DNA from 3 places in the Paenibacillus sp. FSL P2-0173 genome. Region 2 is predicted to be linked to each of the others. Evidence: riboswitches for the same ligand, from Rfam matches in the RefSeq annotation. Region 2 holds a riboswitch; each other region holds the start of a gene.
What was found. Region 2 has a riboswitch for glycine ahead of sdaAB (L-serine ammonia-lyase, iron-sulfur-dependent subunit beta). Riboswitches for the same ligand answer to the same signal wherever they lie in the genome.

Region 1 (7,300 bases), on a different contig from region 2:
ATCCTGAAAAGGTTAGTGCCTCCATTCGCACATGGGATGATTACATGGCGGCCGGAGAACAACTTCGCCAGAAATTCGGAAGCCGTTCATTTTTGGCTGACAATATTGTAAACGTTTACAATCAGGTACTCGCTCAGCATACAAACCTTTACTTCAAGCCAGATGGCAGCTATATCGGCAATCAATCTCCTGACATCCGTCTGGGCTGGAAAACCGCTGTCGATTTCCACAAGAAGCATCTGCTCGCCAATGCGGATGGCTGGACTCCCGAATGGAACGCTTCAGTCAATAACGGCAAAATCGCCTCTTTTGTAGGGGCTATCTGGATGAAGCAAGTTCTCACAGAGGCCGCGCCGGATACAGCGGGTAAATGGAGAGTCGCCCGTGCTCCTGGAGGAGACGGCAACCTGGGTGGTTCTTTCATTTCTATCCTCAAATCCAGCAAACATCCCAAAGAAGCCTTTGAAGTGCTGACCTGGCTGCAAAACCCGGAACACCAACTGGAAGCCTACCACAAAATCGGACTGTTCCCGTCCACTCCCGGCGTCTATAACGATCCTATCATGGGGACACCCGAGCCTTTCTTTGGTGGTCAGGCCACCGGACTCATCTTTGCCACCTCCGCACGTAATGTGAAAAGCAGCTATTTCGGCGAGCGCTATCCTGTCATCCACGGCATTGTGACCCGTCGTCTTGCTAATGTCGCCAAGCAGGATGCCAATTCCGATGCATTATGGACGGAAACAATGGATCGAATCGAACGGGAATTACAGCGGTAAAAACAAAATCCAAAAAAGGCGTGTGGACAATATGCTGAGAGAAATCTGGAAGCACCGTGCCGTTTATGCTGCGATCTCGCCGTTTTATCTACTGTTTGGCATCTTTGGACTGTTTCCGATTGGTTTTTCATTATATCTAGCGTTTCACAAATGGGACGGGATCGGAGACATGACCTACAACGGCTGGGGCAACTTTCGCTACCTTGTAACAGATCATGAATTTTGGCAGGCTGTAGGCAACACCTTTGTGATCTGGGTGTATGCAACGATTCCGATGCTATTCTTCGCACTGATTATTGCCTTTCTGCTTTATGCCCCTTTTGTGAAAATGCGTACCTTATGGCGAGTCGGATTCTTCCTGCCAAATGTGACGTCTATTGTAGCTGTTGCCATCATATTCGGTGCCTTATTTGCCAACAATTTTGGATTTCTCAACTACCTTCTGCAACTCATGGGGCTACCCATGGTTCAATGGCTGAATGTGCCATGGGGTATCCAAATCGCCATTTCTTCTATGGTCGTATGGAGATGGATGGGCTATAACTCAATCATCTATCTGGCTGGACTCCAGAGTATTCCGCATGTGCTGTATGAGGCCGCCAAAATAGACGGGGCAACCGGAGCGCAAGCTTTTTTCCGCATCACTATCCCCATGCTACGCCCAGTCATTCTGTTTACGGTGATTACGTCCACCATCGGCGGTATGCAGCTCTTCACCGAGCCACAGGTCCTGGTCGGTAATGACGGCGGTTCCGGGGCAAGTGGCATGACCATCGTTTTATACCTGTATCGCGAGTCGTTCATTAACAACTATTTTGGATATGGTGCAGCCGTCGGATGGGGCATGTTCCTCATCATTGCTCTATTCTCCATCATAAACTGGAAACTCGTTCAAGGTAAAAAATAACGATGGGAAGGAGCTTCACAACATGATGCAGACACGCGCAAAATCCTTTGTTTTATATGCTGGATTGTTGGTGGGAATCATCCTGTCGATGTTTCCATTTTACTGGCTGATCGTCATGGCAACCCGTACAACCTCAGACATCTATCGTTTTCCACCACAATTGTGGTTTGGCAGCCACTTCTTGGATAACATAACGAGAGTATTACAACAGATTAATTTTGCCGGAGCCTTTTTTAATACCCTTTTTGTAGCCGGTTCTGTTACCCTATTGGTTCTGTTTTTCGATTCACTAGCAGGTTTTGCATTCGCCAAGTTTGATTTTCCGGGCAAAAAAGTGCTATTTATCGTTCTGCTAGCTACGATGATGGTCCCTTCACAACTTTCGCTTGTCCCCTCCTTTGTCATGATGGCCTCCTTTGGATGGGTAGGTACGTTCAAAGCGCTTATCATCCCGGGGATGGTAAATGCCTTCGGCATTTTCTGGATTCGTCAATATGCGGAAGAATCCATTCCAAAGGAACTGCTGGATGCGGGCCGGATGGACGGATGCAGCTTTTTTCGACTGTACTTGAATGTAGCACTGCCTATTCTACGTCCTGCGTTCGCTTTTCTCGGCGCGTTTACCTTTATAGGAGCCTGGAATGATTATTTATGGCCGCTAATCGTCTTAACGGATGAGCGTAAATTCACGCTCCAGATTGCACTGTCACAATTGAACGGGATTTACAATACGGATTATGCGATGGTCATTGCGGGCACCCTGCTGGCTGTACTGCCACTTATTATTTTATTTCTTTTCATTAGCCGCCAGTTTATTTCCGATCTTGCCGCCGGAGCGGTCAAAGATTAGATTTACTTGAATTCCCTTATTCATTTCATGTATAATAGTTAATCGTCATTTCAAATAGCTTACATGATGAAGTTAGGTATCCAACAGGCAATCAGGTTAAGCGATTTACGATTTGAACATGAACAATGAAGAACTGAGGGAAACTTACCAGATGAACAAATTCACATATTATAACCCCACCAAATTAATTTTTGGAGACAATCAAATTGAAGAACTCCAGCAGGAACTGCTGAATTACGGCAAAAACATTTTGCTGGTATATGGAGGCGGAAGTGTCAAACGAAATGGTCTATATGACCAGGTATTAAACGCGTTAGAACCGCTACATCTGAACATTCATGAATTGTCCGGCGTAGAACCGAATCCGCGCTTGTCCACCGTTAAGAAGGGTATCGACATTTGCCGAAATGAAAAAATCGACTTCTTACTTGCTGTAGGCGGTGGAAGCGTTATTGATTGCACCAAAGCCATCGCAGCAGGGGCTGAATATGACGGCGATGTGTGGGATATTATCAACAAAAAGCACATGCCGACCCAGGCTCTGCCATTCGGCACCATCCTCACACTCGCCGCCACCGGTTCAGAAATGAATCCGGATTCTGTTATCACCAACTGGGAAACGAACGAAAAATACGTATGGGGCAGCGCGGTAACGCATCCGAAATTCTCGATTCTGGACCCAAAAAACACCTTCTCTGTGCCACGTGATCAGACGGTATATGGCATGGTGGATATGATGAGCCATGTGTTTGAACAATATTTTCACAATGTTAAAAATACACCGTTGCAAGATCGTATGTGCTTTTCCGTGTTGCAAACCGTGATCGAAACTGCACCTAAGCTGCTGGAGGATTTGCACAACTACGAGCATCGTGAAACGATTTTATATGCCGGAACGATTGCCCTTAACGGAACACTACAAATGGGCTACTTCGGGGACTGGGCTTCGCATACGATTGAACATGCATTATCCGCTGTATATGATATTCCTCATGCTGGCGGTCTGGCGATCCTGTTCCCCAACTGGATGAGACATACGGTGGATCAGGATGCTGCACGCATGAAGCGGCTGATGCTCAGCATGTTTGATTTAGATACCACTGGTAAAACGGATAAGGAAATTGCTTTGGAGGGGATTGATCGCCTGAGTGCATTCTGGACAAGTCTCGGTGCCCCTTCCACCCTGGCCGATTACAATATTAATGATGAGCAATTGGAAAAAGTCGCAAACATTGCAGCCCGTGAAATGGAATACGGAGGCTTCGGTAATTATAAAAAGCTGAACCAAGAAGATATTTCAGCTATTTTGCACGCATCGTTATAACATTCAAAAGGGAGTGTCCTCAAGCCTGTGATGACTGAGGGCACTCCCTTTTGGAAATTATGAATTAACCGTTTGTCCTTTTTCTTCTACTTGGATAGCTGCCCCTACACTGGCACCTGCAAGAATGCCCTTTTTCTTACTAGAATTCAGAGAATCCATATAGGTTCGGGTTTCTGCGACTACAATTCCTGATAAGCCGAGCAGGGCAATCAGGTTCGGGAAAGCCATCATTGCGTTAAAGATATCTGCCAGCAGCCAAATCGCATCCAGTTTAATGAACGCGCCCCCGGCAACCAGTAGGATGAACAGATAGCGGTATGGCTTAATCCACTTGACCCCAAGCAAATATTCAACACAGCGTTCCCCGTAATAGTTCCAGCCGAGCATGGTGGTGAACGCAAACATAATCAGAATGATTGTGAGCAGTTCTGCCCCCAGCGGGAATGCGCTGGAAAATGCTTGCTGAGTCATCAGGCCCGCATCGGTAGGCCCGCTCCACACACCACTAACCAGTAGCGTCAACCCGGTCATCACACAAATAACCATCGTATCAATAAACACGCCTGTCATGGAAATTAGCCCTTGCTCCGCAGGCCATTTGGTTTTGGCAGCTGCGGCTGCAATCGGTGCGCTTCCCAATCCGGCCTCATTGGCAAAAATACCTCTGGCTACCCCACTTCGCATCGCCAGCATAATCGTAGCTCCGGCAAATCCGCCCGTTGCAGATGTAGTTGAAAATGCCGAATGGAGCACCAGCGCAATTGCGGCAGGTAGTTGGTCAGCAAACCGAATTAGTACGATGAGACAGATCAGTACGTACAAGCCTGTTTTAAAAGGAACGACCTTCGTCGATACCTTGGCAATGCTTTTGAGTCCTCCAATAGTAACAAGTCCTGTAAGGATAGCAATAATCAGTGCCGTTACAATGGGCGGAACGCCAAAACTATTTTCAGTCGAAGATACAATCGCTTTGACCTGCGGAAACGTTCCAATCCCGAACAACGCTACCAGCATGCCCGAAAAAGCAAACAGCATCGCCAGCGGTTTAAAACGGCGTCCCAGACCTTTCTCAATATAATACATCGGGCCGCCGGAAAATTGCCCATTCCGATCCTTCACCCGGTATTTTACCGCAAGTACACCTTCCGCATATTTCGTCGCCATCCCAAAAAAGGCTGCAACGACCATCCAGAACAAGGCACCCGGCCCGCCCAGCTTAATGGCTGTCGCTACGCCGACAATACTTCCTGTGCCAACTGTAGCCGCCAACGCTGTACTCAAAGCCGCAAAACTACTTACATCCCCGCTGCCTTCATTCGGGGCCTTACCGATCAGCTTGATCGCCAGGGGCAGGCGGAATACCTGCAGCATCTTCAAACGTATGGTCAGCCACAACCCCGTTCCCATGACAAGAATGATGAGAGGCGCCCCCCATATCCAACTGCTAATCGCTTCTAACACATGTACCAAATTCATTTCAACCCGCTCCTCCAGCATATTAGAAAACAAAAAAGAGTCAAATCCGCTGATTCGACTCCTGGAGAGGTTAAAGGCACGAAAAAATACAACCATCTTGCGCAGGTTTCTGCCTCTAATAGCTTATAAAAAAGCCTAGGGCATCCCCTGTCACAGGTTATTCGCGTCTCTGTCCTTTTGCCTGAGAGTTTAAGCAGATGTTCTCTGCGGTGCACCTTCGGCGCCCAATTAAGGGTCTCTCCAGAGTTCTGTCCGTTTACGGTCCCCGCTTGTTGCTGTAATCAGCCTAAGCACCTGAGAGTTTTGCCCCTTCGGTCGGAACTTTCGTTCCATCTCCCGCAAACATCAACCAGACATATGAAATTTTTATTTATTATACAGAAAACTTTCAGCTTATTACAAGTGAAAAGTTTGTGAAGCCCTCTGAAATAAATATTATTATTATGTCTATCAAAAAAGCGGGTACAGCAGATTGCATCCTTAGGATGTCCTCTGCTATACCCGCCCGAGAAAATTTGGAATTACAATTCTTCACCATTGGTTGCTATCACATTTTTATACCAGTTAAATGAGTCCTTTTTGGAGCGTTTGAGCGTTCCGTTACCGTCATCATCCAGATCAACGTAAATAAATCCGTAGCGCTTGGACATTTCGGAAGTAGACATGCTCACAAGGTCGATAGGACCCCAGCTGGTGTAACCAAGCAGATCAACACCGTCGGCAATTGCTTCCTTCATTTGAACAATATGCTGACGCAAGTAATCAATACGATATGTGTCATGCACAGAACCGTCTTCCTCTACCTTATCATAAGCACCTAGGCCATTTTCCACGATGAACAGTGGCTTTTGGTAGCGGTCATATAACGTGTTCAGCGTAACACGCAGACCGATCGGATCAATTTGCCATCCCCAGTCAGAGGACTGTAAATATGGATTTTTCACGCCGCCAATCAGGTTTCCTGCTGCTTTCTCGCCTTCTGGACCTGCAGATACGGTCAAGGTCATGTAGTAGCTGAATGAGATATAATCGACCGTGTTATTTTTTAAAATTTCGGCATCGCCTGGTTCTGTGTGTATAACAACATTATTTTCTTCAAAATAACGATTCATGTAGTTGGAATATTCCCCACGGGCATGCACATCCGTAAAGAACAGGTTCATCTGATTTTCATGCTGGGCTTTCAGTATATCCTCTGGGTTACACGTATGTGGGTAGCTTTCCAAACGAGCCAGCATACAGCCGATTTGAGAGCCCGGGATGATCTCATGTCCTCGTTTTGTCGCCAGTGCACTAGCTACAAATTGATGATGCAGTGCTTGGTATATCGCTTGCTGCTTGTTTTCTACGCGGTCAATGACCACCCCGCCACCAGTAAACGGACTCATGGTCATTACATTGATTTCATTAAAGGTCAGCCAGTATTTTACTTTATCCTTATAACGCGTGAACACAGTTTCGGCATAATTTACGTAGTGCTGTATAACTTCACGACCCAGCCAACCATTATACTTCTGAGTCAAACCCAGCGGTGTCTCATAATGTGACAATGTTACCAGCGGTTCAATACCATATTTGCGCAGCTCATCAAATACATTGTCGTAGAATTGCAGTCCCGCTTCATTCGGCTCGGCATCATAGCCATTTGGGAAAATCCGCGACCAGTTGATGGACATACGAAATACCTTAAAGCCCATTTCCGCGAACAATGCAATATCTTCTTTGTAGTGGTGGAAGAAGTCCACACCTTCACGTTTTGGAAAACGGGCATTGACTTTGCCTGCCAAAATGTCTTCGAGTCGCTCGGACGAAATCTCCATAGCATGATCGTTCTTGCGCTCTGCTTTGGGTACATAGGCAACCATGTCCGCACTGGACAATCCTTTTCCATCTACGTCAAAAGCACCTTCCAATTGGTTGGCTGCGGTTGCCCCGCCCCACAAGAAGTTTTTCGGAAATCCTTT
Region 2 (7,300 bases):
TGCCCTGAAGAAAGACGGTTCAGGTCCGTGCCTTTAAAAAGGACCTCTCCCTCTACACGAGTGCGTTCCATGTCATGCAGTTGTGCGATCGAAAGCGCCAGCGCGCTTTTGCCACAGCCGGATTCTCCGACTACAGCCAGCACTTCATTGGGGTTGACCGTCAGATCCAGATGGTCGACTGCGGGGTGATATTGATCCTTGATGCGAAAAGATACGGATAATCCTTTAATTTCCAACACGGGTCCGGTATTCAATGCGCGCTTCCTCCATTCTCCATGGTCTTGTCCCGCTTATTCTCACCATGTTTGATGTTTAAAACCTCTCATGAACATTACATACCGTTTTTGTCGGAATAATTTGAATACATCCTATCACCAGTATATGGATATATCAATTAAGATTATGCTATCAACATCATTTAAAAAATCAATGATCCAGCAGTAGCGCGGCCTTTCTGGCACAAAATGTAATGAAATAACCAACCACAGGTTAATTTTCATCACAAAAAAAGTCGCCTGATCCCTCTGCAGGGATCAAACGACTAACTAATACCAGCTCACATTGAGCTTCTGGCGATAATTATGAAGCCGCTCCATAGGAGCCAGACTTGAACGTTCTAGGATCGTACCATTTGTAGCCTGCTGCTGGAGCAGACCAAGGCTCAGGCTGCGGTTCTGTGGAAGCCGCAGGCTCCTCAAATGGTAGAAGCTTCGTTGGCTGATCCAGAGTCAAACCTGCCACATCAGACAATTTCGTGTAGTCCTGCTTCCATGCAAGCCATTGAACCGTTTGCACCAGGAAGGTGGAATCATCCACTTCTTTAAAACCATCATATGTCTTCTTCGACTGTCCGTTTTCCTCACGCACATATTTCGGTGTAGCATCTTCTACAGGGGAAGAATCACCGATGAACGCTGCCTTGCCTTGACCTACCTTGGAAATAGCAGCATAAGGTCCTTCCGCACGGCCCCCGCCGTTATAAACTCCCTGGTCTACCGCATTACCCCATTTTTTCGTGCCTGAAGGGATATAAGCAATGCCTTTAGCCTTGGTAGGATCAATAATAGCCAGCGTAGATCCTGCATGCATTGCAATCGAGCGCACACCCTTGGTAATGCCGAAAGATTGATCTGCGGCTACAATGTCGGTAGCATTCACATCACCCAGCGCATTGTAACGGAAACGAACGCCAAAGTTGGCCGCCAGCCAATCGGAGCTTGTTAATCCTTGCATCGCCGGTGATGCAGCTTCTTCTGCAGTCATGCCCTTGGCCGGATTAGTATAGGCTCCACGACGGTAACCATTCATAACCTCGGAGGAATCCCAACGGTTTTTGTTACGGTCCGCATTATAATGATCGGAGATGAAGAAGACGCTCCCCCCGCTATTCACGTATTGCAGCAGGGCAGCCTGCTCGGATGCCTTAAAGGCAACATTCGCTTCACCAATAATGAACACATCATATTGGCGTAACTTATCATATGTTATAGCCTGCTCTCCATAAGTAAAAGGAATGGGACGATTCAATTGGTCTACCGTAAAGCCTACATTACGCAGTCCATTGGCAAAGTCGGAGAAGGCGCCTTCAATGACCCAATCTGCTGCACCAGCGGTCTGTGCGTGCGTATTATCGAACAGCACCTTTTTGCCTTTTCCATCCGGCAGTGTAGTACCGGGTTGACCCGGGTTGCCAGGTTCGCCTGGTTCCCCCGGCTCGCTTCCGCTCACCAGTTCAACAGCACTTGGACTTTTCACTCCACCAAAATTATTGTAGGCGCCGAGTGTACCCGTCACACGAATTTTGCTGCCGATCAGCTCAGGATGGCCTGATAGCCCATATTGCCCTCTGTACGCTGAAGTCAGCTGTACATCCAACAGATTAGACGTATTACGTTCATTTGCCTGATCGGCAATCAGTACGTTAAAATCATTCGCGAACGGGGAAGAAAAGTTAGCCGTTTTCGATCCGGTAGCATGTCCGACGATGTAACCTTCCACCGTCACCGTACCTCCACTGCTTTGGCGCTGAAGTGCTTCGGCTACTGTCAATGCTCCCTCCGCCTTGACCTGACCGAATGGAACGAAGATCCCAATCAGCAGTGATACGATCGCTGCTAGATGCAACATCCCTTTTAAGCGTGAACCTGTGAATCGCAAGCCTTTTACCATACGTCAATATCCCTCCTATGATTTCCATAAATATACTTGTCCTTTATCAGATTAGCCGCCAATCTTCTAATTCCTTCCTGGTTTCATCCATAATTATGTAAATTTTAATCTTTTTTATTGGAAACGCACCTGTTTATGTAAAAATTAAACCTGTGATTGACACCGAGCACGGCATACATTACGCTAAGGAAGACATGTAGAACGGTATACGCGAATGAAGATGACGGGAGAGTCTGTCCAGGGAGCCTACACTCTGGCGGCACCGAAGGAGCAAGACGTCAGCACCCGGCTGACGGATAATCTCTCAGGTCCATGTATCGTCATCTGACGCAACTCTGGAGAGAGCGCAAGCCACCCAAGGGGTAAGGCGGTAAGAACACCGCACGAAACTCTCAGGTAACGAGGACAGAGATAAGGGAAACTTCCTTATCCTGTCCTTTTTTGTGCTCACATTGTGCGTCAGCATTAGGAACCGTCATAACCGCGCAAAGACGCGGAAATACCATATAGTATGGTATTAGAACATACAGGGGGCCACACCATGCGTTTCAAAGATGTATTTTCTATTATCGGTCCGGCCATGACCGGACCTTCCAGTTCACACACCGCAGGCGCGGTGCGGCTCGCACGCGTTGCCCGGCACTGGCTCGGGGCGCAGCCTGACCGTACCCGCATGACACTGTACGGCTCCTTTGCCGATACGTATAAGGGACACGGTACAGACCTGGCGCTCATCGCAGGGCTGCTTAATTACGATACGGACGATCACCGGATTCCGGATGCCGAGCAATGGGCAGAGCAAGCCGGGATGGCCGTGGAATTCGCCGTCAGCGGACTCCCCGCGCCTCATCCGAACACTGTCCGTTTCGAGCTGTGGAAGGGCGAGGATCAGCGCACACTGTTGGGCTCCTCCATCGGCGGCGGCAGCATCCATGTCCAGCAGCTTAACGAATTCCGGGTCAATCTGACCGGGGAGCTGCCTACGCTGGTGCTTCTCCACTCGGATAAGCCCGGTACATTGGGCGCGATAACTTCAGCGCTGGGCGCGGCCCACATTAACATTGCCTATATGCACGTAGATCGCAAAGGCCGGGATGGTGAAGCACTCACCGCCATTGAAACGGACAGTTCTGCTCCAGCTGAACTGATTGCGGAACTGCGTTCTTTACCTCATATGTATGAAATTAAGATGATTAATTTGAAAAAAGGAGCTGAATCCGATGCGGTTTAGCCATCTGCATGAAATCAGCGCTTTATGCGCTGAAGAATCCACCACAATTGGCCGCTTGATGATTCAAGAGCAGGTACAAGAGACGAATACAACGGAGGAAGAAATCTTTCGCCAAATGTCTGATTATTATGAAGTCATGAAGGAAGCCGTTCATCGCGGTCAGACACAAGACACCGTATCCCGCAGTGGATTGACGGGCGGTGACGGCAAGCGCCTAGCCGAGTATCTGCGGTCAGGGGAAACCTGCTCCGGCGATGCCTCCGCGCTCGCCATGGCTTATGCCCTCTCTGTGTCGGAGGTTAATGCATCCATGGGTCGCATTGTCGCCACGCCTACCGCAGGCTCATGTGGGGTTATCCCTGGTGTGTTCATCAGTGCGCAGGAGCGGTTCGGCTGGGATGATGAGCATATGGTGAACGGCCTGTTCGCCGCTGGAGCCATTGGCTACGTGATCGCCAACAACTCCTTCATTTCTGGCGCGGAGGGAGGCTGTCAGGCTGAGATTGGTTCAGCTATCGGGATGGCTGCTGGCGCTATGGTCGAGCTGCGTGGTGGTACGCCTGAACAGGCTGTTCACGCCGTGGGCCTCGCTCTTAAGAACACACTCGGCCTGATTTGCGACCCCGTCGCTGGACTCGTGGAGATTCCGTGCATCGTGCGCAACGGGCTGGGAGCCGTGACTGCGCTTGCCGCAGCGGATATGGCTTTGGCGGGTGTGCGCAGCGCTATTCCGTCTGACGAAGTCATTGACGTGATGCTTGAAGTCGGCAGTGCGATGCCGTCGAAGCACCGCGAGACCGCCAAAGGCGGCTTGGCTCAGACGCCGACTGGCAAGCGTTTGACCGAATCACTTACACGCAACACACCGACCAAGAAGGATAAGTCATAATTTATAAGCGGTAGCCTCCTTAAAAAAAAGAGCAAGCATGTCGTCCTTGGACGTATGCTTGCTCTCTTTTTTACTGAACGGTTACCTGTATCTTCGTCATTTTACCTGCATATTTCACAGTAATTACTGCTTTGCCCTTGCCCTGTGCCTTAATGTTACCGTCTTTGACGGTCGCAACAACAATTCTGGACGAGGACCAGACAGCCGGTTTGGAAACATCCTTCTCCGACTCATCCTTATACGTGGCTGTAGCCGTAACCTTGGCCAGCTGTCCTGCCTTCAAATTCAAAGCAACTTCGTCTGTTTGCAGGTATTTAAGCGTATCAACATCCACGGGTACGCTGATTACCTTCCCGCCAAACTTCGCCTGAATGTTAGCTTTACCGTAGCTAACCGCAGTAACCTGACCCTTTTTAACAGTGGCTACCTTATAATTAGACGTTTTCCATTCAGCTTGGGCCGTAACGTCCTTTTCTTTACCATCACTCGATTTAACCACAATCGCGATGGTTTTTTGATCTCCGGATTTAAGTGACAACGCGATTGCATCCGCTTCAATCTTTTGCGCTACGTCCACTTCTACCGTAAACGTAATGTTTTGCTTGCCATATGAAGCAGTCACCGTTGCCTTACCGCTACCATTCGCTTTGATCAAACCTTCGCTAACTTCAACCACTTTTACATTGCTCGTTGTCCAGGTGGCGTCCTTGGTTACATCTGTTTTTGTACCGCCACTCTTAACTCCTGTTACTTTCAGTTGCTTCGTTTCCTGAGCACCAAGCGCAATTACACGCGAGTCTGTTTCCAGACGGTCTACAAGGCCTACTTGTACGTTAATCGTCAGTTTTTTGCCATTATAGGTCGCTGTAATAACCGCTTTACCAGCGGATTTACCCGTAATCGTTCCTTTGGACACAGAAGCAATATCTTCCGCGCTTGAAGCCCATTCTGCATCCTGTGTTACATCTTCCTTACGCCCATCCGCATAAGTAGCCGTCAAAGTTGCAGTATAGTCCTCATCAATATCAATCGTTGCCGTTTTGGAGGACAGAGACAGATCACCGGGTACATTTACGGATACCGTAGCTGTAACTGTTTTGCCACCATAAGAAGCGGTGATCGTAGCTTCACCTGTTTTATAACCCGTGACTTCTCCCGCACTGACAAAAGCGATATCTTCATTGCTGGACTTCCACTCTGCCTTACTTGTGATATCTTCTTCCGTACCTGTTACATACGTTGCGGTCAGCTTGAGCTTTTTGGATTCCTTGGCATTCAGGCTCAGCTTGTCCTCACTCAAATCCAAATATCTGGAGGTTTCGACATCTGTCTTGATCGAAACAGTCTTATCTCCATACTTAGCGGTCACCGTAGCCGAACCCGCTCCAATGGCCATAATCGTTCCCTTATTCACAGTCGCAATTTTTTCATCGCTTGATGTCCAAGTAGCTTTATCTGTGATATCCGTTACCGTCCCATCCGGGTAAACGGCAGAAACTTGTATTTTTTTAGATTCATCCAGACGGAGAAAAATATTGGATTCGCTGGCTTTCAGCTTATTCGTTTGATCGACATCTACCGAAATCGTAGCGGACATCGTGCCATATTTACCTGTAATTGTCGCCTTTCCCGCGCTGTAGCCGGTAATGGTGCCTTTCAGTACATCCGCCACAGCTGCATTGCTGGAGCTCCATTCAGCGGACTCTGTTACGTCCTGTACCGATCCATCCGGGAACGTCGCTGAAAGTTTAACCTTCTCAGTATCCTTCAGCAAAAGAGAAACCTCTGATGAACTGACATCGAGACGTTTAACCTGCTCCACCTGCACAGCAATGGTTACGGTCTGTTGACCATATACGGCCTTAATATTGGCTGTACCTGCTCCTTGAGCGGTAACCAATCCGTTAACTACTGTGGCTACCTTTTGATTATCCGAGGTCCAAGTAGCATCACCCGAAACCTGAGCTGTTGTATTATCACTGTATGTCGCTGTCAAATCAACCTGTCCTGTACCGCTTGAACGCAAGTTCAGGCTTTGTACACTGGATGTCAGCGCCTTAACCTTTTTCGTTACATGTACCTGAACCGATTGCACCTTCTCTTTATAGGTCGCAACCACGGTGGCTTCCCCTTCAGCCTTGGCCGAAACTGTACCGTTATACACGGTAGCAATAGTTGTATTATCACTTTTCCAATCCGTGCTTACGGTTACATTCGAGGTTGTCCCATCGCTAAAAACAGCAGTAGCCGTCAACGCAGCCGTATCTCCCTGCTGCAAAGTTACCTCGTTAGAGGAAAGGACAATCTTGGAAAGCACCGCATCCGCAGCAGATGCAAACCCTGCATATGATGTAAAACTTGAAATCAGGATGACCAACGCCAGAAAACCGGACCATCTATTCTTCAAAATCTAATTCCCTCCCATTCCAAAACTTAAATTAAGGATTTCGCAAAATCCTTACACCTACGTTTTATGTCGTCATATGGAAAAGAATAGTTTAGGCTTCGAAGGAAATTTGGTCCTTATTAACTAGATCATTTCTGATAAAGATTAGACATTACAATTTGTGTAGCTTCAGAGCCATAGTGAAGAGTTTTCTCAACAGATCCTCAACCTCGCATTTACAAACAGCTATAAGCTGCTGCGCGAACTCTCAAATGATGGTATTCTTCCATATTAGGAGCCAGTTGGTGCATATAAACGACGGAGAATTGTTCGCTTGGATCTATAGAAACCCAAGTGCCTGCTACTCCCGTCCAGCCAAATTCTCCAATAGAACTATTTGCATGCCCAGCCGCTTTATCAATTAACGTGCGCACGCCCAGTCCGTAACCATAACCTGTATGATATGAATTAGTAAAATCCAATAATTGATCTGTATTCAGATGATTGGTGCGCATTAAATCAATAGTTTTTCTCCCTAATAGCCTCACACCATCTACCATACCTCCATTCGACAGCATTTGTGAAAATGTAAGGTACTCCTTAACTGTCGAATACAGACCTGCGC
Region 3 (7,300 bases), on a different contig from region 2:
TCATAATGGCACCAATCACACCTCCACGCTGTCCGTGAATCATCGTGCCCCCTGTATAACCGATCAGTAACGGCAACAAATAATTTTTCATCGGGTCAACCAATTGTGCAAAACCTTCATTCGGGAACCATCCGGTCGGAATAAAGAGTGCCGTAATCAGCCCCCACGCAATAAATGCTCCCATATTGGGCATAACCATACCGCTAAGAAAACGGCCAAAACGCTGTACGGCGACACGAGTGCCTCCTTTTGAACTTGGCTTTGCGTCCAATGTACTCATATTCAAATCCTCCTTGTAGGTAAGCATCACTACCTTTTCTTAAAATTCATACTAAATGACAGCGCTATCTTCATCAACGAAATGAAAACGTACTTTCGTCATGAACGTTGATGACAACATTTAAATTTAAATTATCCGGGAAGGTATTATACCTGCATAATTCTTCTTAATATGACCTGTAGCTATAGAAATTAGTCGAAAAACCGTGCTGGATTATGTATGATTCTTATATGGGGACAACCCTCTAAATCAGAATAAAACACGTAATTACGTTTGCAAAAAGACAAAAAAATAGCCGCTACGTCAAATCATAGCGACTATTTTATACAAAAATCGAGCAGACAAATAACCCTCTTACTCCATACTACAATGCTCCATTATTGCTCATCGGAAATCAACTGCTCATACTGATCCGCAGACAGTAGCTTGCCCAAGGCTTCCTCCACATCTTTATCCATCTCTACTTCGATCATCCAACCTTTTTCATAGGGAGATTCATTCACTAGCTCAGGTGTACTTTCCAGCGTTTCATTCACTTTTAGTATGGTTCCCGTCACCGGAGCAAAAAGGTCGGATACTGTCTTCACCGATTCAATCGTACCGATCTCCGCTCCCTGCTCAATCGTTGCTCCCGCCTCAGGTAATTCTACAAAAACAATATCACCCAGTTGATGCTGTGCAAAGTCTGTAATACCAATTCGTACCGTTCCATTCTCTGTCCGCTGAACCCACTCATGTTCGTCTGTATACCAAAGTTGCTGCTTTACTTCACCCATTCTGTTCCCCTCACTTCCATATGAATAAAATCGCTTTTGCTCACTGTACTAGACAGGTTAAGATTATGACAACAAGAACACTCATGTCAATAATACTAACAAAAATACTTCATATCACCTCATATAGCGTACTATATAAAAATATGATAGCTTATAACAAACGCTTACATATCCTTATTTATATATTAAATGTTTTTTCTATTGTTTTTGATGACATTTTTATTGACATTTTGAATGAATTTGCGTATTAATGGGTTATAGCAAATGCTTTGGGAAACACCCCGACAACTGCAAACGCGGATGAACGCGGAGGGAGAGACTGCCAAAAAGATTCGCATAGCTGTTGCCGCTTGTGAGACATAAGTGCACGCGAATCGGATCAAGTTGTTATCTGCAAAGCCAGGTAATATACCGTTGATCCCGAAGGTAGCGCCGAAGGAGTAAACCTGCATTGCAGGTGAATCTCTCAGGCAAAAGGACCTCTGCCGGACGCATCTCTGGAGAGCATTCGCTATTGGAGCGGATCACCCAAGGGGAAACCCGGTACATACCGGGGTAACTTTCTGGTATCAAGGACAGAGCTGAAAAAAAGAGTGTAGACTGCCGTCTATACGTTTTTTTCGGCCTGTCTTTTTTGTTTAGCCGATCACACCGGATAGGAGTGGAATAATGACTAATTTGCGAAAAACACCGCTATATTCGTCCTACGGGACGCAGTCTGGGGTTCGTTGTATTGACTTTGGCGGCTGGGAGCTCCCGGTTCAGTTTAGCGGCATTCAAAAGGAGCATGAGGCCGTCCGGCAACGTGCGGGTTTATTCGATGTATCGCATATGGGCGAATTTTTGGTTGAAGGCAAAGAAGCCGAAGCTTTTCTGCAAAGGGTGACCACGAATGATGTCAGCCAGTTGGAACCAGGTCAGGCACAATATTCACTCCTGTGTTACCCCGATGGAGGGGTAGTAGACGACCTACTTGTTTACTGCAAAGGACCGGAACGCTACATGCTCGTTGTGAACGCATCCAACATCGATAAGGATTGGGATTGGCTAATTCGCCATATGCCTGCATCCGTTCACATGGAGAATGTGTCTGATGCGATAGCATTGCTAGCGTTGCAAGGACCGGAGGCAGCACGTATTGCCGCAGCCGTGGCAGATACGGACATTACGAATCTGGCATCTTTCCGCTTCCATGAGAATGTGCCATTGTTCGGAGCAAAAGCACTTGTCTCACGAACCGGATATACGGGCGAAGACGGTTTTGAATTTTATATACCTGCTGCGGAAGCACCAGCCGTATGGGAGGGTTTGCTTCGTTCCGGTGAGTCGTATGGGCTGATTCCCGCTGGACTTGGTGCTCGGGATACACTACGCTTTGAGGCACGGTTGCCGCTATATGGTCAGGAGTTATCTGCCACGATTTCGCCACTCGAAGCTGGTCTAGGTTTCTTCGTCAAGCTGAATAAAGGAGATTTTATCGGTAGAGAAGCACTGCAACGTCAGAAAGAACAAGGGATTCCTCGCAAATTGATCGGGCTGGAAATGATTGATCGCGGTATCCCACGCGCCCATTACCCGGTATTCGCAGAAGGACAACACATTGGTGAGGTCACAACGGGGACTCAGTCGCCCACCTTGAAGCGTAATCTGGGCCTCGCCTTGGTGGACAGTCGTTTTAGCGCCCTCTCCACACCGTTGGAGGTTGAGATTCGTGGCAAACGCCTGCGTGCCGAGGTGGTGGCAGCACCCTTTTATAAACGCCCGCGCTGATCTTAAACTCTTTTTATTTCTATAAAGCAAATATGTCAGATATGAACTTCTGGGTTTTTCATCTCACACACTTTTTTATTAGCTAATTTACGATCTAAAATCTTGCTTTTCGAAAGGAGTCAGAACCTATGAAGCAGCATCGTTATCTCCCTATGACTGAACAGGATCAAACCGAAATGCTGCGTGTGGTGGGTGTATCATCTATTGATGATTTATTCAGTGACATTCCAGAGGCCATTCGATATCAAGGGGAACTGCCTCTCTCTTCTCGACTCGATGAGAAAGCCTTAACCCGCCACTTGGCCGAGCTGGCCGGACACAACGCCAATACAGACACACATGCCAGCTTCCTTGGCGCAGGAATTTATGATCATCATATTCCGTCCGTCATCCAGCACATCACTTCACGCTCGGAATTCTATACAGCCTACACCCCCTATCAGCCGGAAGTAAGCCAAGGCGAGCTACAAGCCATTTTCGAGTTTCAGTCGTATATTTGCGAATTGACGGGCATGGCTGTAGCTAATGCCAGCATGTACGACGGAGCGACTGCACTGGCGGAAGCGGGCTCACTGTCCGCCGCAGCTACCCGCCGTAAACAGCTTATCGTATCAAGGTCCGTCCATCCGGAGGCACGTCAGGTATTGGCAGCCTATGCACGCGGATTGGATTTGGACATCGTGGAGATCGGCTGTTCGGACGGCGTAACGGATGCTGATGCGCTAGCGGCAGCCGTATCGGAACAGACCGCGGCTGTTTTGGTCCAAAGCCCCAACTTTTTCGGAGCCGTGGAAAACCTGAAGCCGATGGCTGACCTCATCCATGCGCACAAAGGTCTTTTGGTCGTCAGTGCCAATCCACTAGCACTTGGCTTGCTGGAAACACCCGGCAAACAGGGCGCGGATATTGTGGTAGGAGACGCGCAGCCACTTGGCATCTCCTCTTCTCTCGGCGGTCCGACCTGTGGATACTTTGCCGTTTCTCAGGCACATATGCGCCGTATCCCCGGCCGTATTGTGGGTCAGACCACAGACCGCAACGGTAAACGCGGCTTCGTGCTGACCTTGCAAGCGCGGGAACAGCATATCCGCCGCGAAAAGGCCACCTCTAACATTTGCTCCAACCAAGCGTTGCTAGCTTTATCTGCATCTGTATACTTGTCTGTCATGGGTAGACAGGGGATCAAGGAAGTAGCCGAGCTAAATTTGCATAAAAGCCGTTATGCTTTAGAGCAATTGCTGAGCTTGAAGGGCATAACTGCCTCGTTTAACGCACCAACCTTTAATGAGTTTGCCCTTAGACTGCCTGAGGGTACGGATATGAGCAAACTCCAGGCCGAGCTGCTAGCTGCTGGATTTATCGCTGGCTACGATTTGGGCCGGGACTATGAGGAACTTGCTGGTCACATGTTGATTGCCGTGACGGAGCAAAGGACCAAAGAAGAGATTGACCAATTTGTACACACCTTGGGGGGATTGCTATGACACACACCGGACAGGATCAGAAACAAGGGCTGTTGAAGGAACACGATCAAGCGCTCATTTTTGAATTGAGCCGTCCGGGTCGCATCGCCTATTCCCTTCCCGAGTGCGACGTTCCCCGTCGCCCGGTGGCAGAGCTTTTGCCAGATTATGCGCTGCGCAGCGAACCTGCGGCATTACCCGAGGTATACGAAGTAGACGTTATTCGGCATTATACTGCCTTGTCCCGGCGCAATTTCGGCGTGGACAACGGATTTTATCCGCTCGGCTCCTGTACGATGAAATACAATCCGAAAGTGAATGAGGATGTCGCCCGATATACAGGCTTCGCCAAAATCCATCCATATCAGCCCGAGGAGAGCATCCAGGGTGCCATGGAGCTGCTGTATACGCTCCAAAATGATTTGGCTGCGTTAACTGGCATGGATGCCGTCACGCTTCAGCCCGCCGCGGGCGCCCATGGCGAATGGACCGGGCTGATGATGATTCGCTCATACCACGAAGCACGTGGTGAGCGACGTACCAAGGTGCTCGTGCCGGATTCCTCGCACGGAACGAACCCCGCCAGCGCAACCGTCGCGGGCTTCGAAACAGTCACCCTTCCCTCCACCCCTGAGGGGCTGGTGGATCTGGATGCGTTACGTCAAGCCGTAGGCAACGACACCGCGGCGCTCATGCTGACCAATCCGAACACGCTTGGGCTGTTCGAGAAGCAAATCACTGACATTGCTGCCATCGTGCATGAAGCGGGTGGTCTGGTTTACTATGACGGGGCAAACTCCAACGCCATCATGGGGATTACCCGTCCCGGAGATATGGGCTTCGATGTAGTGCATCTCAATTTGCACAAAACGATGAGTACCCCGCACGGCGGCGGTGGCCCCGGCGCTGGGCCTGTCGGCGTAAAGCAACGGCTCATCCCTTATTTGCCCAAGCCGCTTGTCGTACGGGATCCGCAGGGGGTGTACCACTGGGACCGGGAACAGGGAGATTCTATTGGACGGGTTAAAGCCTTTTACGGCAACTTCGGTATTCTCGTCCGTGCCTATACCTATATCCGTAGCTACGGTCCTGATGGCTTAAAGCGTGTATCGGAATGCGCTGTGCTCAATGCCAATTACATGATGCATCGGCTCGCTCCACATTTTGACCTGCCCTACCCTGGACATTGTAAACACGAATTTGTAATGTCGGGGCGAGGCTTGAAAAAATTTGGAGTGCGTACGCTTGATGTAGCCAAACGGCTGCTTGATTTCGGCTACCATCCGCCTACAATTTATTTCCCTCTGAATGTAGAGGAATGCATCATGATCGAGCCCACGGAGACGGAAAGTAAGGAAACACTTGATGCTTTTGTCGACACTATGATTCATATTGCGCGGGAAGCAGAAGAGAACCCTGAGCTGGTGCTCAATGCACCATATACTACTCCAGTCACGCGATTGGACGAAACTACCGCAGCTCGCAAACCTGTACTGAATTGCTCATGCAGTTAAAACAAATTCTACTTAAAGCATGCAAAAAAGCCGGTATCTATTAGATACCGGCTGCTGTATGTACACAGCAATTTTTTTGTTGGAAAAAGATATAACCTTTGAAATGTAATACCCTTCCTTAACCTTCGATGCTTTGAACCAATTCAACAACCTGTTCTGCTGTTTGCATGTCCAGAGCTTTTGTAGCCAGTTTTTCCATGTCCGCACGGGACAACTTGGAGATTTGACTACGTGCTGGCAGAATGGAAGTTGCACTCATACTGAACTCATCAAGTCCCAGACCCAGCAGCAACGGAATTGCTGTTGTATCTCCTGCCATTTCGCCACACATACCAACCCAACGCCCTTCACGGTGAGCGGCATCAATAACCATTTTCACCAGACGCAGAATGGATGGATTGTATGGTTGATACAGGTAAGAAACCCGCTCGTTCATGCGATCCGCTGCCATTGTGTATTGAATCAGATCATTTGTACCGATACTGAAGAAATCCACTTCTTTTGCGAATTGGTCAGCCAATACCGCTGTAGAAGGAATTTCTACCATGATGCCCAGCTGAATTTCTTCAGATACGGATACACCCTCGGTTACCAACTTTTCCTTTTCTTCCAACAAAACAGCTTTAGCTTCACGGAATTCGTTCAGCGTAGCAATCATTGGGAACATGATGCGCAGGTTACCATGCACACTCGCACGCAACAAAGCACGCAATTGAGTGCGGAAAATATCCTGGCGATCCAGACACAGACGAATAGCACGGAATCCAAGGAACGGATTCATTTCTTTTGGCAGGTCCAGATAAGGAAGTTCTTTGTCGCCACCGATATCCAAAGTACGGACTACAACCGGTTTACCTTCCATTCTTTCCAGAACGGTTTTGTACGCCGTATACTGTACTTCTTCGGATGGAAGCTTATCGCGTCCCATGTACAAGAACTCCGTACGGTACAAGCCAACGCCTTCACCACCGTTGTCCAGAACACCAGCTACATCATTAGGCGTACCAATATTGGCTGCCAGTTCGACATGGACACCATCGACAGAAACCGTAGCTTCGCCGCGCAGCTTACGCCACTCTTCGCGTTGCTTGTCGTATGCCACCTGTTTAGCACGGTATTCCGCAACAATCTCTTCGGTAGGGTTCACGAATACGTGACCATCCAAACCATCAACGATAATCAAATCACCGCTTTTAGCTTGAGACAATATATTTTTCGTTCCCACAACTGCAGGAATTTCAAGTGAGCGAGCCATAATAGCCGAATGCGAAGTACGTCCGCCGATGTTCGTTGCAAAACCTTTAACAAATTCACGGTTCAGCTGAGCTGTGTCGGAAGGTGTCAAATCTTCTGCAAGCACAATCGTTTCTTCGGCAATTTCTGCAGGACTAACAAAATGAACACCAAGCAGGTGATTCAGGATCCGCTTGGTTACGTCACGCATGTCCGATGCGCGTTCTTGCAAATAGGCACTTTTCATGTTTTCAAACATGGAAA

Region 1: another riboswitch for glycine. It lies ahead of MKX30_RS08450 (alanine/glycine:cation symporter family protein); the one in region 2 lies ahead of sdaAB (L-serine ammonia-lyase, iron-sulfur-dependent subunit beta).
Region 3: another riboswitch for glycine. It lies ahead of gcvT (glycine cleavage system aminomethyltransferase GcvT); the one in region 2 lies ahead of sdaAB (L-serine ammonia-lyase, iron-sulfur-dependent subunit beta).

Annotation. Positions count from the first base shown of each region.
Region 1 covers NZ_JBBOYK010000001.1:1,915,092-1,922,391, forward strand. Annotated here, with positions in the region: gene MKX30_RS08430 (ABC transporter substrate-binding protein) at 1-779, shown strand, start outside; gene MKX30_RS08435 (carbohydrate ABC transporter permease) at 811-1,686, shown strand; gene MKX30_RS08440 (carbohydrate ABC transporter permease) at 1,709-2,536, shown strand; gene MKX30_RS08445 (iron-containing alcohol dehydrogenase) at 2,688-3,860, shown strand; gene MKX30_RS08450 (alanine/glycine:cation symporter family protein) at 3,918-5,336, opposite strand; glycine riboswitch at 5,496-5,590, opposite strand; glycine riboswitch at 5,609-5,685, opposite strand; gene MKX30_RS08455 (glycoside hydrolase family 1 protein) at 5,858-7,300, opposite strand, start outside.
Region 2 covers NZ_JBBOYK010000004.1:709,997-717,296, forward strand. Annotated here, with positions in the region: gene MKX30_RS23065 (ABC transporter ATP-binding protein) at 1-254, opposite strand, end outside; gene MKX30_RS23070 (DUF6359 domain-containing protein) at 580-2,169, opposite strand; glycine riboswitch at 2,384-2,499, shown strand; gene sdaAB (L-serine ammonia-lyase, iron-sulfur-dependent subunit beta) at 2,711-3,400, shown strand; gene sdaAA (L-serine ammonia-lyase, iron-sulfur-dependent, subunit alpha) at 3,390-4,289, shown strand; gene MKX30_RS23085 (Ig-like domain-containing protein) at 4,360-6,696, opposite strand; gene MKX30_RS23090 (serine hydrolase domain-containing protein) at 6,912-7,300, opposite strand, start outside.
Region 3 covers NZ_JBBOYK010000001.1:1,745,986-1,753,285, forward strand. Annotated here, with positions in the region: gene MKX30_RS07655 (PTS mannitol transporter subunit IICB) at 1-280, opposite strand, end outside; gene gcvH (glycine cleavage system protein GcvH) at 658-1,056, opposite strand; glycine riboswitch at 1,450-1,548, shown strand; gene gcvT (glycine cleavage system aminomethyltransferase GcvT) at 1,726-2,826, shown strand; gene gcvPA (aminomethyl-transferring glycine dehydrogenase subunit GcvPA) at 2,955-4,310, shown strand; gene gcvPB (aminomethyl-transferring glycine dehydrogenase subunit GcvPB) at 4,307-5,803, shown strand; gene ptsP (phosphoenolpyruvate--protein phosphotransferase) at 5,922-7,300, opposite strand, start outside.